One region of the Paenibacillus polymyxa M1 genome, then DNA from elsewhere that is predicted to be linked to it. Evidence: riboswitches for the same ligand, from Rfam matches in the RefSeq annotation. Region 1 holds a riboswitch; the other holds the start of a gene.

Region 1 (3,414 bases):
CTGTTCTGGCCTTTGGTTTTTGCGGGGGAGCGATGGCGATGCTGGGGCTGTTACTGGGGCGCAAGGTCAGCCGTAATCTTGGGGATTATGGAGAAGCAGTGGGCGGTGCTATTTTGCTGGCATTCGGCTTTATGTTTATGTTTTGATTTTAACGTAGACAGTGTAAAATAAATACAGGATTTGAGTAATCCTCTGTTTATATATTTTCAACATACGGGGGGTGAAGACGTTGAAGAATATTTTATTTGTATGCACAGGGAACACCTGTCGCAGTCCAATGGCTGAGGGAATGCTGCGTAAGCTGGCTGCTGAGCATGGTCTGGAACTGGACGTGCGTTCCGCTGGAGTAGCTGCGATGGACGGCACGCCGATATCCCGACATGCAGAGGCGGTTCTGCGTGATCACGATATATCCGATCAGATCACTTCAACTCCTTTAAGCGACGGGCTTGCCGAGTGGGCACATCTGATCTTAACCTTGACACAAGGACATAAACAGCATGTCGTACAGCGGTTCCCCCAAACGGCAGGCAAAGTATTTACGCTGAAGGAATATGTGGAGGACCGGGACGCAGTGCTGAATGACGTACAGGAGTTAGATGGCTTGTATGCTTCACAGCAGTTGATGGCTTCACTCGGACAAGAGCTATCGACGCAGGAGCGTGAACGAATGATTGAATTACACCAACGGATTCCGGGCTTCGATATCTCAGATCCATTTGGTGGTTCGCGTGAGGACTACGATGTCACAGCGGCAGAAATCCGTACGGCTTTGCATAAGTTGTTGGACAAGCTAAAAGGTTCTTCCGAATAAAATCGGTACCGTTCCTCTATTTTGTACGGAATCTGTTGATTTTCGACGGTTAATCCGTTAAGATAAGGTGGAAAAATGAGAATCCGGTGTAACTGGCGACAAAAGTGGGATCAACCACGATGGAGCATCGGATATACGGCCGGTCGCCTGGGCAAAAGAGCAATTCCACATAGGTGTGGACTGCTCTTTTTTCGTATACAAGCTACAGCAGATCTTCTGCTGCCTTCTTGTTCTTCCATTTTTTCTGCTCGGAATCTGAAACATCGGCTATAATATAGTCAGATTGTGATCAGGAGAGAGTGTGTTGAACTTGGGGCATGAAACCGTGCCTAGTCTCTGAGAGGCTGTTCAACCAAAGGAGGTTCCAATGGTAGAACAATTGGATCATGAGATTTCACTCGAAGCACAGACCGCTTCTGTCGTGCGGGAAATTGCAGAAGCGGCCAGTCTCAAAGCTGGTCGCCTGCTGGTTATTGGCGCAAGCACGAGTGAAGTGGCTGGAAGTCGGATCGGCACAGCAGGAGCGCTCGATGTGGCTCAGCAAGTGCTGTCTGGAGTAGAATCCGTTCGCAGAGAGTATGGCTTTGACGTGGCGTTTCAATGCTGTGAGCACTTGAACCGAGCACTGGTCGTTGAGCGTTCTCTACTGGAGCGATTAGGACTGATGGAGGTTGCGGCTGTTCCTGTTCGTACAGCAGGGGGCTCTATGGCTACCGTTGCCTATCGCTCTATGGATGATGCATGTCTGGCGGCGAACGTGCAGGCTCATGCCGGGATAGACATCGGCGAAACGCTGATTGGCATGCATCTGCGCCCAATTGCCGTTCCGTTTCGCCCAAGCCTTCGCTGGATTGGTGAAGCACGTGTGACAGCTACGTTCACTCGTCCTCCACTTATTGGCGGACAACGGGCAGTGTACAGTCTGGAACAAGAAGCCGGCGGAAACTGCGATTAGCATTTGTCGTGTCGGCATGTTAGTACTGATCTTTTTTGCATTAATGATGAGGTACCCAACAGAGGAACAGGCATTTGCTTGTATACCCAACAATTTGACCATGGAGAGGGAGTAATCAATCATGATGGAACATCTGCGTAAAAGTGACCCGGCAGTGATGGAAGCAATGGGGCTTGAACTAAAACGGCAACGCCACAATATCGAGCTGATCGCATCCGAGAATATCGTCAGTGAAGCAGTAATGGAAGCCATGGGCTCCGTGCTTACCAATAAATATGCTGAAGGTTATCCGAACAAACGCTACTATGGTGGCTGTGAGCATGTAGATATCGTCGAAGATATTGCACGTGACCGCGCGAAAGAATTATTCGGCGCCGAGCATGCGAACGTGCAGCCTCACTCTGGAGCACAAGCTAACATGGCGGTATATCTGGCAGCTCTTCAACCTGGAGATACTGTGCTGGGTATGAATCTGGCGCATGGCGGCCACTTAACACACGGAAGCCCGGTTAATGCCTCCGGTTTGTTGTATAACTTTGCTGCTTACGGTGTACGTGAAGACAACTTCCGTATCGACTACGATGAAGTGCGCAAAGCGGCCTTCAAGCACCGCCCTCGTTTGATCGTAGCTGGTGCAAGTGCATATCCGCGTACTATTGATTTTGAAGCTTTTGCTTCCATTGCTAATGATGTAGGTGCTTTATTCATGGTGGATATGGCACATATCGCAGGTCTCGTGGCAGCAGGGATTCACCCTAGTCCAGTTCCTCATGCCCAATTTGTGACAACAACGACACACAAAACGCTACGTGGTCCGCGTGGGGGTCTAATTCTGACTCGCAAAGCGTGGGCGCAAGCGATTGATAAAGCTATCTTCCCTGGTACTCAAGGTGGACCATTGATGCACGTGATCGCATCCAAAGCAGTTGCTTTGGGTGAAGCGCTCCAGCCATCATTCAAAACCTATGCGCAAAACGTAGTCCGCAATGCGCAGGTGCTGGCTGAAACACTGCTGGCAGAGGGGATTAATATTGTATCCGGGGGTACGGATAATCACCTGATGCTGTTGGACACACGCAATTTGAATATCACAGGTAAAGAAGCGGAGCATGTATTGGATTCCGTGGGTATCACGGTCAACAAAAACGCCATTCCTTTTGACCCAACGAGTCCGTTTGTTACTAGCGGGATCCGTATTGGTACACCTGCTGCAACTTCTCGTGGTATGGATGAAGAGGCTATGGTTAAAATCGGTAAAATCATTGCTGATACTCTTAAAAATCCAAAAGATGATACTGTATTGTCCAAAGCAAGCCAAGCGGTTGGCGAGTTGACAGACAAGTTCCCGATTTATCCAGGAACGCAATACTAATTCATCGTCATCTATATTCTTTATGTTACAAGGCTTTTTCTCTTCCGTTAGTGGTGGGGAGAAAGCCTTTTTTTAATTTCAGACGACTCGAAACTTACGTTTTTGGGTAATAAGCGATTACGTAAGGATTATGCGCGTTTTCCTTCATGATCTACGACAAAGGAGTGATTGCAATGAGCCAAAGAAAATCCGCGCAATTATTGCAGCAGCTCGTATTTGTGGGACCGATGGCGTTGTTTTTCGTCTTAATTATGGTCATTCCGTTCCTGCTGG
Region 2 (3,414 bases), 1.5 Mb from region 1:
TAAATTGCAATAAAATAACCCCCAAACCCAACGATTAAAGATGGGTTTGGAGGTTATTTGTAATTAGCAAATAGGCAGAATATTTTGGTTATTACAGCTTGTGCACAGTTATGAGCTGATTAATTAGCAATTCGACTGCGCACAGTCAATAAGGTTTGCTCTTTAATTTGTCCGATTTCACGGAGGAGTACGGCTGTTTTGGCTTCGTAGGATTGTTTGACATCCAAGTCCTTGAGCGAGGTAAGGTTAATATCAATGGTAAGCAAGGCCGATTGAGCGGCTGCTTCAAACAAAATCGCGCCGATGCCCAGATCAGAGATCACATTTTTATTGGATATTTCAACAATGTTGTAGGCTTGTGATAGTCCGTCCCGGCATACTTCGAGCAGGCGCATAGGGACCTCAATGGCAGCAATCACCGCTGTTTGTAAGGAATGGGTACGATAGCGCTTTTCTTCGTCTGTTTCTTTGGGCAAACGCAACGCGGTCATGTACTGTTCAAAGGATTGGATGTCTGCGGCCATCAGTTCCTCACAATGTATAGACAATCTCTCCATGCTGCTAATGACTTGCGCGAATTGTTCACGGAAGTGCGCGTATTTTTCTCCTTGTGAAAGGTTGGCGGTCATGGAGGTCATAGCTGCGCCTAGTGCTGCAGCCAGCGCGGATACACTTCCTCCGCCGGGGGTAGGCGCTGCACTTGCAGCTTCTTTCAGAAAATGTGCGATGGACTGATTCCACGACAGTTCACTCATGAATAAACCACCTCTCTGGAGTAATGTTGCAGACGTATCGCTTTGAGCAAGTTTTTGTACAAAATGGCGGTCGTTAAGGTACCCACACCGCCGGGAACGGGAGAAATAGCATGTACCTTTTCTACAACGTCCGGAGCAGCGTCACCCACGATTTTTCCCTCCAGCGTCTCATTAATCCCTGCATCCACGAGAATCAAACCTGGATGCACCATATCCTGCGTAATCACATCAGGGCATCCAACTGCGACGAAGGCAATGTCTGCATGGTTCAGATGCTCTGCAATATCACGTGTACCTGCATGACAGGCGGTGACGGTGGCATTTTCTCTTTGCAGCATGTGGAAAAGGGGAAGTCCCACCGTCTGCCCAATGCCCACGAGCGTGACATTTTTGCCTGCCAAGGAGTGGCCGTAATGCTTCAACAGTTCAATACAGGCTTGAGGTGTAGCGGGGTACAGCCCTGCGTCACCCGTAACGGTAGCCAGCTTGTTATCAGGTGTAATTCCATCAATATCCTTGTAGGGAGCGATGGATTGTTTAATAACGGAGGCGGAAAGATGTTGAGGAAGCGGGAGTTCCAGCATAATGCCATGTACATGGGATGCATCATTTAGGGTGCCGATCAGGTGCAGAAGCTCGGCTTCACTTACATGACGATTAAAAGTATGGAGATGAAATGAGATGCCCAGCTTCTCTGCTATTTTTTGCTTGGTCCGTGCATAGTATGCAGATGCCGGATCACCTTCTACCAACAGGGTTGCCAGATGGGGACGGTGTCCTTGTTGTTTCATTTGCTCTACTTGGGAACGGATCGTTGCATACACTTGCTCAGCTGCTTCTTTGGATTTCATAATAATAGCCATAGTCCGAGCCTCCTCTGAATTTATCGCATAATAGAATCAACAGGGTGTCATGGTCTTAAAAAACGAAAAAAAGTATTTGCACAAGGTCGTCAAGACAGACGAATCCTCTGCAAATACTTCTCCCAGGCGAACGGTACGCTTTGTTTGTATGCTCCCTCGTGGTTGATTCCACTGACTTCGCCAGTCACATACAGCGTTATATATCTTACATTTTAACAAAAAAACAGCAGAAAGGAAACCCGCGAACATTTGGCAAACAGGTATGGTTAGTTGTCTATATGACAAATGTCATATGCCCGAACTGACGTTTATGACTACAGCAGATACAGCGGTCTCCTTATACTGAGCTTAGATCAACATGTACGCCTGACAGGATCAAGGTATGGGCTGCATTTTAAAGGAGGATCATAATGGGTATGACACAACTCCCGTTAGCTCAATTGAAAAAAAATATGGCTCCCTACGAGAAAATAAACACGAAATCCAGCGTTCTGCAACTTATCAATACCTTGGGGCCGCTAATCCTATTGTGGTATGCCGCTTATCTTAGCCTAGCGGTTTCTTACTGGCTTACGCTTCCAATTACCATTATTGCGGCAGGGTTTGTGGTACGGACGTTTATTATCTTTCATGATTGTGGTCATCAATCTTTTTTCAAAAGTCGCAAGCTGAACGATATTGTGGGAACGATTACAGGGATTATTACGCTCTGCCCTTATCACCAATGGAAAAATAGTCACGCGATCCACCATGCAACCAGCAGTAATCTGGATAAAAGAGGCACAGGTGATATGTGGGTGCTCACGGTAGAAGAGTACACAGCGGCTTCCACATGGACACGGCTGGCCTATCGTATATATCGAAATCCTTGGGTTATGTTCGGGCTAGGTCCGATCTATACTTTTTTGATTTCCTATCGGTTTAATGTCAAGACAGCCAAACATAAGGAAAAAATAAACACTTATGTGACGAATATATCCATCGTTGCATTGTATGCGCTGTTGTGCTGGGCTATTGGCTGGCAGGCATTCCTTCTGGTACAGACGCCTATCTTTTTTGTCTCTGGTATGTTGGGAATCTGGCTGTTCTATGTGCAACACCAGTTTGAGGATTCGTATTTTGAGCATGATGAAGAGTGGAGTTATATTAATGCGGCTGTAGAAGGCAGCTCTTACTACAAGCTCCCTAAAGTATTGCAATGGATTACGGGCAATATTGGTTTTCATCACGTTCATCACCTGAGCCCGAAAGTACCAAATTACAATTTGGAGAAAGCTCATGAAGCCACACCGTTGCTGCAAAAGGCGACCACGATCACGGTGAGTAGCAGTCTGCAATCTTTGAAATTCCGACTGTGGGATGAAAGTACCAAAACCTTTCTGACCTTTAAACAAGTAAAGCCGCTGCTTAGCAAACGTGTTGGCGCTTCAAAACCCATCCCTACACCTGTTGTAGGCACGGATAGAAAATAGACGTTGTACGGAAATTGGTATGTTAAGATAGGGATATCTAAAGTAGAAAAGGGTGGCAGGATGCAAAAGTGGTATCAGATTTTCCAAAGAAATACGGGACTTAGCCCTTATGTGTGGGTCGTCTTTTATATCCTGCCCTTTTACTATTTTAGCTCTTCATCTACAAGTCATATTATTCTGGGTACCGCGATTATTTTGGTGTTTTTTGCTTGTTATGTACTGGCTTTTGTCTCCCAAGGCTGGCTCATATACTTCTGGACCAGTGTGCAGATTGCTATATCGATTACGATGACGCTGCTATTTAGCTATATGTATTTTTCCATA

Evidence for each region. A riboswitch is a leader RNA that binds a small molecule or an ion and turns the genes downstream of it on or off. The one in region 1 is predicted to bind ZMP and ZTP.
Region 2: it holds a riboswitch for ZMP and ZTP, as region 1 does, so the genes downstream of both, PPM_RS04580 (bifunctional 5,10-methylenetetrahydrofolate dehydrogenase/5,10-methenyltetrahydrofolate cyclohydrolase) here and PPM_RS24185 (TIGR01440 family protein) in region 1, are expected to answer to the same signal.

Annotation. Positions count from the first base shown of each region.
Region 1 covers NC_017542.1:5,386,531-5,389,944, reverse strand. Annotated here, with positions in the region: gene PPM_RS24195 (manganese efflux pump MntP family protein) at 1-146, shown strand, start outside; gene PPM_RS24190 (low molecular weight protein arginine phosphatase) at 230-814, shown strand; ZMP/ZTP riboswitch at 893-974, shown strand; gene PPM_RS24185 (TIGR01440 family protein) at 1,182-1,769, shown strand; gene glyA (serine hydroxymethyltransferase) at 1,891-3,141, shown strand; gene PPM_RS24175 (carbohydrate ABC transporter permease) at 3,315-3,414, shown strand, end outside.
Region 2 covers NC_017542.1:1,024,057-1,027,470, forward strand. Annotated here, with positions in the region: gene PPM_RS04575 (cyclodeaminase/cyclohydrolase family protein) at 120-755, opposite strand; gene PPM_RS04580 (bifunctional 5,10-methylenetetrahydrofolate dehydrogenase/5,10-methenyltetrahydrofolate cyclohydrolase) at 752-1,618, opposite strand; ZMP/ZTP riboswitch at 1,732-1,816, opposite strand; gene PPM_RS04585 (fatty acid desaturase) at 2,029-3,090, shown strand; gene PPM_RS04590 (sensor histidine kinase) at 3,151-3,414, shown strand, end outside.